3 regions of the Pseudomonas sp. CYM-20-01 genome follow, and region 3 is predicted to be linked to each of the others. Evidence: riboswitches for the same ligand, from Rfam matches in the RefSeq annotation. Region 3 holds a riboswitch; each other region holds the start of a gene.

The links. Region 3 has a riboswitch for cobalamin ahead of M2497_RS17620 (CbtB-domain containing protein). Riboswitches for the same ligand answer to the same signal wherever they lie in the genome.
Region 1: another riboswitch for cobalamin. It lies ahead of M2497_RS21845 (ABC transporter substrate-binding protein); the one in region 3 lies ahead of M2497_RS17620 (CbtB-domain containing protein).
Region 2: another riboswitch for cobalamin. It lies ahead of cobO (cob(I)yrinic acid a,c-diamide adenosyltransferase); the one in region 3 lies ahead of M2497_RS17620 (CbtB-domain containing protein).

The regions. Positions count from the first base shown of each region.
Region 1 is NZ_AP025169.1:4,844,743-4,848,010, forward strand. It holds gene M2497_RS21835 (DNA/RNA non-specific endonuclease) at 1-92, shown strand, start outside; gene M2497_RS21840 (hypothetical protein) at 242-685, opposite strand; cobalamin riboswitch at 789-984, shown strand; gene M2497_RS21845 (ABC transporter substrate-binding protein) at 1,087-2,097, shown strand; gene M2497_RS21850 (iron ABC transporter permease) at 2,094-3,098, shown strand; gene M2497_RS21855 (ABC transporter ATP-binding protein) at 3,095-3,268, shown strand, end outside.
Region 2 is NZ_AP025169.1:5,131,579-5,134,846, reverse strand. It holds gene M2497_RS23205 (NlpC/P60 family protein) at 1-550, shown strand, start outside; gene M2497_RS23200 (C40 family peptidase) at 695-1,234, shown strand; cobalamin riboswitch at 1,414-1,661, shown strand; gene cobO (cob(I)yrinic acid a,c-diamide adenosyltransferase) at 1,741-2,352, shown strand; gene M2497_RS23190 (cobyrinate a,c-diamide synthase) at 2,349-3,268, shown strand, end outside.
Region 3 is NZ_AP025169.1:3,969,797-3,973,064, reverse strand. It holds gene cobM (precorrin-4 C(11)-methyltransferase) at 1-569, opposite strand, end outside; gene M2497_RS17630 (cobalamin biosynthesis protein) at 639-1,031, opposite strand; gene M2497_RS17625 (CbtA family protein) at 1,028-1,729, opposite strand; gene M2497_RS17620 (CbtB-domain containing protein) at 1,741-1,929, opposite strand; cobalamin riboswitch at 2,026-2,230, opposite strand; cobalamin riboswitch at 2,854-3,054, shown strand; gene cobW (cobalamin biosynthesis protein CobW) at 3,146-3,268, shown strand, end outside.

The DNA.
Region 1 (3,268 bases), 870 kb from region 3:
TGGCCGACTACGACGGCTTCAGCAACGAAGAACGCGCCACCGGCACGCGGATTGAAGCGCTGATCCAGGGGCCTGAAGACATTCGTCTTTGATCAACGCTTCACAGGTTGATCCGCGTTGACAACTGACACTCACCACGACGCGAGGCGAGCCGCTCTTGATCTGGCTGATACGATTCCATCAAGGGTGAACACTGCATCCGTGGCGAGCGCCGTACCCAGGCGAGTCAACGGGCTAGCCATCATTGCGCGTTGATGTAATGAAACTGTGCCTGCGTTTTCTCGACTGCCGCACGCACGGCGTCTTTCTGCGCCTCGGTGCCCGAGTAGTAAATCTGCATACCCTTCAAGTTTTGCCCTTCGACTGCTTTGCCGATCACCGCAACATCAACCGGCGTGCTGGCACCGATAATCAAAAAGAACACATCGCCCAAGCGTTTGGCATCGAGCAGCTCTGCCCTGAGGTGCGCGGCATTTTGCTCACCCGCCATGGAAATCGCCAGGGTATCGCCGAACATACCGCTTTTGGGGATGCTCATCGTATGCAGCCGGAGCTTGTCCGACCCCGCCGGCATCGACTTGACATAGGCGGAGGCGGCCTCATCAAGAATCTGCTGTTCAGATTTACCTTGGGTGGCACAACCGACGAGAGCGGCGGCGAGGGCGAGCGCGACGAATAATTTCACTGTCTATTCCTTGTGATAAAGCGATCCATTGGCTGCGCATCATAGGAGCCCCACCTTCAAAGAGCCACCGTTGGTTTCACGGCCTCCCGCTCGACCGCGTGATCGACTACCATACCGCGCCGGTTCCCAAACGGGACTAATAGGGAATCCGAGGCGCGGTACACCCGCGCCAATCGGAACTGCCCCCGCAACTGTAGGTGCTGAGCCTGCTCCTCGATGCCACTGGACCTCGTCCGGGAAGGCTGGAGCGTGGCGACGACGCATCAGTCAGGAGACCTGCCGGCCCAAGCTCAATCACTAACCGGCGGGGTGTCCGGGAAGGACATTCTTGCCTGTCGCGCCCCCCGGCGCCCGAGAGTGGATTTCCGAATGGCACGTACGCTTCACTCGGAGATCGCCCCATGCTGCCACGCGTTATCGCCCTGCTTACAGGTGTTGGCTTCTGTGCCCTGGCCCACGCCGCGCCCACTCACTACCCGCTGACCGTGGAAAACTGCGGCAGCCCGATCACCTTCCCGCAAGCCCCCGCCCGCAGCGTGACCATCGGCCAGGCGGCCACCGAGATGCTCTACGCCCTGGGCGTAGGCGATAAAGTGGTCGGCACTTCGCTGTGGTTCAACAGCGTGCTGCCGCAGTACAAGGCGCAGAACGACAACATCGAGCGCCTGGCCAACAACGAACCGAGCTTCGAAGCAGTGATCGCCAAACGCCCGCAGCTGGTGGCCGCCGAGCTGGAATGGGTGGTGGGGCCGCAAGGCGTGGTTGGCACCCGCGAGCAGTTCCATGAACTGAAGATTCCCACCTACCTGCTACCCTCCGACTGCGAAGGCAAGGACAACCTGGTGGGCGCCGACGGCACGCGGCTGGAGCCGTTTCGCATCGAGACCATCTATAAAAGCATCCGCCAATTGGCGCAGATCTTCGACGTACAGGAGCGCGGCCAGCAGTTGAATGACGAGTTCAAGGCGCGCCTGGCCAGATCCGTCGCCACCGTGCAGGGCAAAGGCCTCAAGCAGGCCAGCGCGCTGGTGTGGTTCTCCAGTGCCGAGATGGCCAGCGACCCGTACGTGGCTGGCCACAAGGGTATCCCCGAATTCATGCTGCAAACCCTCGGCCTCTCCAATGTGGTGCAGTCCGATGAAGAGTGGCCTGCCGTCGGTTGGGAAACCATCGCCAAGGCCAACCCGACGTTCCTGGTGATCGCGCGCATGGACCGCCGCCGCTACCCGGCCGACGACCATGAAAAGAAACTCGCCTTCCTGCGCAGCGACCCGGTCACGCGCAACATGGACGCGGTGAAAAACAACCGCATCATCATCCTCGACGCCTTGGCGTTGCAGGCTAGCATCCGCATGTTCGACGGCCTTGAACAACTGGCCACGGCCATCGACGGCTACGACCTGCCAAAATGATGCGCACCCTGCTCGCCCTGGCCCTGCTCCTGATTGCCGTGCTCGCCGGCGTGGCCATCGGCGAAACCGCCATCTCGCCGCAGGTGGTGCTCCAGGTACTCGCCAACAAACTGTGGGGCGCCGGCTACGTGCTCGACCCCATCGATGAAGGCGTGGTGTGGAACTACCGCCTCACCCGCGCCCTGGTCGCTGCGGCCTGCGGTGCCGGGCTGGCGACCTGCGGGGTGATCCTGCAATCGCTGTTGCGCAACCCGCTGGCCGATCCCTACCTGCTGGGCATCAGCGCCGGCGCTTCGACCGGTGCGGTGCTGGTGGCGTTGATGGGGGTGGGCGGCGGCTTGGTGTCGTTGTCGGCGGGCGCATTTGTCGGCGCGATGGCAGCGTTTGCCCTGGTAATCCTGTTGGCACGGGCCAGCGGTTCGGCCAGTGGCACCGGGCAGATCATCCTCGCCGGCATTGCCGGCTCGCAGCTGTTCAATGCGCTCACCGCGTTCCTGATCACCAAGTCGGCCAGTTCCGAACAGGCCCGCGGCATTATGTTCTGGCTGCTCGGCAACCTCAGCGGCGTGCGCTGGCCCTCGGTGTGGCTGGCGGTGCCGGTGGCAGTCGTCGGCTTGGCTGTGTGCCTGTGGCATCGGCGCGCGCTGGATGCGTTTACCTTTGGCAGCGACTCGGCGGCGTCCCTCGGTATTCCGGTGCGCCGCGTGCAGTTTGTGCTGGTGGGCTGCGCGGCGCTGGTGACGGCGGTGATGGTGTCGATTGTCGGCTCTATCGGCTTTGTCGGGCTGGTGATTCCCCACGCCGTGCGCCTGTTGCTTGGCACCGGGCATTCGCGGCTGCTGCCGGCGAGCGCCTTGGGTGGCGCGTTGTTTCTGATCGCGGCGGATGTGCTGTCGCGCACGCTGATCAAGGGCCAGGTGATTCCGGTCGGTGTGGTCACCGCGCTGGTCGGTGCGCCGGTGTTTGCGCTCATCCTGATTGGCCGGAGGAACGCGCGATGAGCGTATTGAGCTGCCGCGGGCTGGGCTTCAAGGTGCGCGAGGCCGAGTTGCTGCGTGATATTCATCTGGACGTGCAGCGCGGTGAAACCCTGGGGATTGTCGGACCGAACGGCTCAGGTAAATCCACCTTGCTCAAGCTGCTCGCCGGCTTGCGTGCACCCGCATCCGGC
Region 2 (3,268 bases), 1.2 Mb from region 3:
GGCAGATCAGCAAAAACCACAGGTTCAAAATCAGGCAAAATTCGTTGCTGCTCAATCTGCCTCTGTTTATGAGGAAGAAGTTGCAACGGAAAAGGAACTGGCCGACTTCGCCGGCAACAAGCCTTACCAGCTTCCAGTCCTGGCCGACAGCATCCTCGAACGCGGCATGTCCCTGATCGGTACCCGTTACCGTTTCGGTGGTACCTCTGAAGCCGGTTTCGACTGCAGCGGTTTCATCGGCTATCTGTTTCGCGAAGAAGCCGGCATGAACCTGCCGCGCTCCACCCGTGAAATGATCAACGTGAATGCACCGTTGGTCGCACGCAACAACCTCAAGCCCGGTGATCTGCTTTTCTTCAGTACGGCAGGCCGTGGTCGTGTCAGCCACGCCGGTATCTACTTGGGCGATAACCAGTTTATCCACTCCAGCAGCCGCCGCAGTGGTGGTGTCCGGGTCGATAACCTGGGTGACAGCTACTGGAGCAAAACCTTCATCGAAGCCAAGCGTGCACTCGCCATGGCCCCGACGACGGTTACCGCTAGCAAGTAAACTTAAAGTGATACTTGAAGTTTGACGTGTAAGCGCTAGAATCCCTGGATATTGTTGTAATCCGTTCGCGCGAGCTTTGCTTGCGCGTTCTGGTTTTCAGCGTTCGGCAGCGAAAGCCGCATCCAGACCAGGATTGTTCTGCACATGTCGACCTCGGCCCGCCTTATTCTCATTGTCTGCGCCGCGCTCCTCAGCGCCTGCGCAAGCCGCACACCGCCGCCCGCTCCCGTAGCGGTGAAGCCCAAGCCGGTGTTCAACTATTCCACCCAGAATTTCTCGCCTGCGGCCGAAGACGTACTCTTCCGGGCGCTGGGCCTGGTCGGCACGCCTTATCGTTGGGGTGGCAATACGCCGGACTCCGGGTTTGATTGCAGTGGCCTGATCGGGTTTGTCTTCCGCGATGCCGCCGGGATTTCCCTGCCGCGTACCACCCGCGAGCTGATCGTAATGCGCGCGCAGGACGTCAGCGAGCAGAACCTGCAGACCGGTGACCTGCTGTTCTTCGCCACCGGTGGCGGTTCCCAGGTCAGCCACGCCGGGATCTACGTGGGTGAAGGGCGCTTTGTGCATGCGCCACAAACCGGCGGTACGGTGAAGCTGGATACACTGTCCAAGGCCTATTGGCAGAATGCCTACCTGAGCGCCAAGCGCGTGTTGCCGGGCAACCTGGCACGCAATCCTTAGCGCCAGACTCGAATCAAAATGTGGGAGGGAGCTTGCCCCCGATAGCAGTGTGTCAGCTAACGATCAATGGGCTGATCCACCGCCATCGGGGGCAAGCCCCCTCCCACAGTTGTTTTGTGGCAGCTTCAAGTACAGGTGAGGCAGTTGCTTTAATTGACGCTCCACCCCCAACCTACTACCCTTCGCCGCTTGTTCCAGGTGCTCTGTGACCCACGGGTCGACGGAGTGAAACAGGGAAGCCGGTGAGTGAGCGCACTTCTACACAGTGCCGCCTCGATTCCGGCGCTGCCCCCGCAACGGTAAATGAGTCAAGACGCTGCTTTTTGCCACTGTATCGCCTGCGATATGGGAAGGCGCAGCGTTGGCCTGCCTTCAACCCGCACACCACTCATGAGCCCGGAGACCGGCCTGCAACATCCAACAGCATCACGGTGGGCGATGCTTGGCTGTCTGTTGTTCTTTTTTTCCTGCCCGCCGTTTTTGTCCAGCCCCAACGGAGAGCTGCCATGACCGATTCCCCCGACCGCGACGAACGCCACCTGGCGCGCATGCTGCGCAAAAAAGCCGTGATCGACGAGCGCATCGCCAACTCCCCCAACGAATGCGGCCTGCTGCTGGTGCTGACCGGCAATGGCAAAGGCAAGAGTAGCTCCGCGTTCGGCATGTTGGCCCGAGCCATGGGCCATGGCATGCAGTGTGGTGTGGTGCAGTTCATCAAGGGGCGTAACAGCACCGGTGAAGAACTGTTCTTCCGCCGCTTCCCCGAGCAAGTGCGTTTCCATGTGATGGGCGAAGGTTTCACCTGGGAAACCCAGGACCGCCAGCGCGACATCGCCGCCGCCGAAGCCGCCTGGGCGGTCTCCCGCGAATTGCTGCAAGACCCCTCCATCGGCCTGGTGGTGCTGGACGAGCTGAACATCGCGCTCAAGCACGGCTACCTTGACCTGGACCAGGTCCTCAGCGACCTGCAAGCCCGTCCCCCGATGCAACACGTGGTGGTCACCGGCCGTGGCGCCAAGCCCGAGTTGATCGAAATGGGCGACACCGTCACCGACATGGGCATGCTCAAGCACGCGTTCCAGGCCGGTATCAAGGCACAGAAGGGCGTCGAACTTTGAATCAGCCCCGTCATTGCCCTGCCGTATTGATCGCCGCTCCGGCGTCCGGCCAGGGCAAAACCACCGTCACCGCCGCGCTTGCCCGTTTGCATCGCAACCTGGGGCGCAAGGTGCGCGTGTTCAAATGCGGCCCGGACTTCCTCGACCCAATGATTCACGAGCGCGCCAGCGGTGCGCCGGTGTATCAGTTGGATATGTGGATGGTGGGCGAGCAGGAAAGTCGCCGTTTGCTCTGGGAAGCGGCGGGGGAGGCAGACCTGATCCTGATCGAAGGCGTGATGGGCCTGTTCGACGGCACACCGTCCAGCGCCGATCTGGCGCGGCACTTCGGCGTGCCGGTGCTGGGGGTGATCGACGGCACGGCCATGGCGCAGACCTTCGGTGCGTTGGCATTGGGCCTGGCGCGCTATCAGCCGGACTTGCCATTCGCTGGCGTACTGGCCAACCGGGTCGGCACCCTGCGTCATGCGCAACTGCTCGAAGGCAGCCTCACCGAGGGCCTGCGCTGGTATGGCGCGTTGTCACGCGAGACCGGTATCGAACTGCCCAGTCGCCACCTCGGCCTGGTGCAGGCCAGCGAACTGAATGACCTGGATGTGCGCCTGGACGCTGCCGCCCAAGCCCTGGGCAGCAGTTGCGAAGTCGCCTTGCCGCCACCGGTGACATTTGCTGCGCCGCAAGTGATCGAGGCCGAACCCTTGCTCAACGGCGTGCGCATTGCCGTGGCCCGCGATGAGGCCTTCGCTTTTACCTACGGTGCAAGTCTCGACCTGCTGCGCGCGATGGGCGCTGAGCTGGTGTTCTTCTCGCCGATTCACGATAGCCAGTTGCCCGACGCCGACAGCCTCTACCTGCCCGGCGGCTACCCGGAATTGCACCACCAGGCGCTGTCGGAAAATACCCCGATGCTCGACGC
Region 3 (3,268 bases):
CGGTGCACCACGGCAATCGGACAATCCGCCCCGTAGTGCGGCACCAGTTCGGCGACGATCTTGTCCAGGTGGTTGACCCCCAGATGGATCGCCATGGTGGTGCCATGTCGTGCCAGGCTGTCGAAGTCCTCACCGGCCGGCATGCTGGTTTTATCCGCATAGCGGGTCAGAATCACGCTCTGGGCGATGTCGGGCAGGGTCAGCTCGGTTTCCAGCAGGGCCGCGCAGGCGGCCACCGCCGTGACGCCAGGAATGATCTGGAACGGGATGCCCAGCTCGCGCAAATGGCGGATCTGCTCGCCAATCGCGCCATACAGGCTGGGGTCGCCGGAATGCACGCGCGCCACATCCTGGCCCTTGGCATGGGCGGCCTTGATCAGGTCGATGATCTGTTCCAGGTGCAATTCGGCGCTGTTGACCACTGTTTCCGCCTGATGACCTTCCAGTACCGCCGCCGGCACCAGCGAGCCGGCATAGATGATCACCGGGCAACTGCGGATCAGCCGCTGGCCCTTGACGGTGATCAATTCCGGGTCGCCGGGGCCTGCGCCGATGAAGTAAACGGTCATGTGGAATCCTGATGAAAAACGGGTGAGCATGAAATCTGCTCATGATCGGAAGCGGCGATTATCGGGTTTTCAGCCGGCGCACGCCAATGCAAAGGTGGCCTGGGCGGTTTTCTGGCGGGTGATCAGCAGGCGCGCAGGGGCGTTGGCGAGGTGTTCGGCCAGGGCCAGGGCGGCGCTTTCGGCGATGCCGTAACAGCCGGTGTGGGCAAAAGCCACGTCCGATTGATGGCTCAAGCGGTCTGCATAAATCGCCAGTTGTTCAGCGTTGAAGCACTGCAACGGCAGATTCAGCAGCGCGGCCAAGGCCAGCAGCCCGGGTTCTTCCTGTTTGTGATCGATGCTGGCCAGCGCACTGACGCGGTGGCGCTCGATACCGCCCTCGATGAGGGCAGCATCAAACAGGGCCAGCAGGGTGTGAACATCACAACCCCGCTGGCAGCCCATGCCGACTACCAGTTTCACGCCGAGTATTGATCGTCACGGTTGCGGCGGAACAGCCAGGCGCTGATCAGGCCCAAGGCCAGCCAGAACGCCACGTTGGTCAACTGTGATGCGATCTTGAACTGCGCTTCCAGCGCCTCCGGGGCCAGCATCGAATGCACTTCCGGTTGTGGCGCGCCGATCACGTGCGGCACTACGAGGATCGCGGCGCCCAGCGCCTTGAGCAGCCAGTTGCGACCGAACACGATCAGTGCGATACCGGCTGCGGTAGACGCGGCAGTACCGATCCACCAGATCTGCCGTTGTGCCAGGTCAGCGGCGGCGGTGCCCGGAAGTTCGGGCGGCAGGCCCAGGGTCGGCGCCAATACAAAGGTCGCATAACCCGCCAGGCCCCAGAGCAAGCCTTGAGGGGTACGGGTCGGTGCACGCAGGGTGTACAGACCGGCCAGCATCAACGCGAAGCCAACGGCGACCACCAGGTTGCCGCCTGTGGTGGACAGCACGCGCTGCCAGCCGTCTTCCGGCTCCCAGGCTTCGGCGTCGTGGGTGTGAGCAGCCGCACCTTCGGCGTGCTCGTGCAACTCGGTCGCTGCCGGGGCTTTTTCAAAGGTTTCCGCCTGCAGAATCAGCGGGGCGACCCAGAAGCTTTGCAGCAGGGTCAGCAGCAGGGCAGCCAGAAGGCCGGTGAAACCTGCGGTTTGCGCAATACGCTTGATCATGTCGGCAGGTCTCAGTGGCACGGGAACGCGGCGCTGTGGCGGGTATCGTGGGCAGCGTTGTGTACTGCCTCGATGTGCGAGAAACCGGCGAAGTACACCAGGCACGCACCGAGGATCGACGCACCGATGGCGGCGGTCAGGCGTTGGCTCAGGGTAGAGGTGCTGCTGGCGGAGTGCGAAGTGCTGCTGATGATCGACATGGCGCGTCCCTTTCAGGTGTCAGGGTGAAACGAGCGCATGAAAACCCCGCGAGCCAGGCACGCAGGGTTCTGAACAGCGCCCGCCCACCGCGGGTTTGTTATCTGATTTTTTCGGGCCGGTCTCCGGGCTTGCGAGGGGCTCAATGCCTGAAAACGTCGCCTTCCCATGCCGCCTGGCACAGTGGATATGACGTTTCGCTCGCTTACCGTTGCGGGGGCAGCACCGGACTGTCATGTGTGTGCATGAGTCACCGGTTTCCCGTTTCACCCTTTGCAGGGCACCCGAAACAAGATGTGTAGGAGAGCATGGGGGTGGGAGGGGAGTCAATTGGGGATGTGCTTTCTGGGTGCATATCCGTTGCTGCGGTAACGGCGGCTTAGGGTTCCGCCCTTACGGCGGCCCACGGAATCAAGCCTGCGTTCGGCCAGCGTGTTTGACGGGGCGATCCCAGATCAAAAACAAGAGCGCGGCGGCCTTAGAGCCGACCGGATTGTATGGCCGGTACTCGGTCAAAGTGTGGGAGGGGGCTTGCCCCCGATGGCAGTGGGTCAGTCACTGATGAGTTGGCTGACACACCGCCATCGGGGGCAAGCCCCCTCCCACAGTTTGATCTTCATGTATCAGTTGAAGGGTGGTTTGCTCTGGCTCTGGCTCTGGCTCTGGCTCTGGCTTTTGATCTGCTTTTGATTTTGATCTTAGGCGGCCCCCCAAATCACTGTCGGATTACGGGCACACCGAGCCTAGGCGAGGTGCCGAGTGTTGGGGCAAGAGCGTTTTGCTTACTTTTGACTGGGCCGGCATTCCGGCTTTTCAAAAGTAAGCCGCTGTAAGAGCGGAACCAATATCAGCCGTTACCGCAGCAACGGATATGTACACAAGCCAACCCAACCCAACCCCATCATTGACCATCCCCCAAGCACTGCGTAGCCTTGCACCCTCGAGGTTCTTCGGCCCAGGCCGAAGCTAAGAAGGGAACGCGGTCCAAGCCGCGGCTGCCCCCGCAACTGTAAAGGGTCCAGCTGACTGCCACGCCACTGCCGACAAGGCGGGAAGGCGCAGCCAGCGCCGGTCGCAAGACCTGTAAGCCCCAAGCCAGGAGACCTGCCTCGCAACCGATTTTCTACTTCAACCGGGCGGGGTGATCCGGTGACGAAATCCGCTGCTGCGCACCGTCGCAGGGCCATCGTCCCGTATGCCCGCCCCCAAGGGCATCCGATGAAAACACTGGCCAAACTCCCCGTCACCATCGTCACTGGCTTCCTCGGCTCGGGCAAGACCACCTTGCTGCGCCATATGCTCGACAACGCCCAGGGCCGTCGCATCGCGGTGATCGTCAAT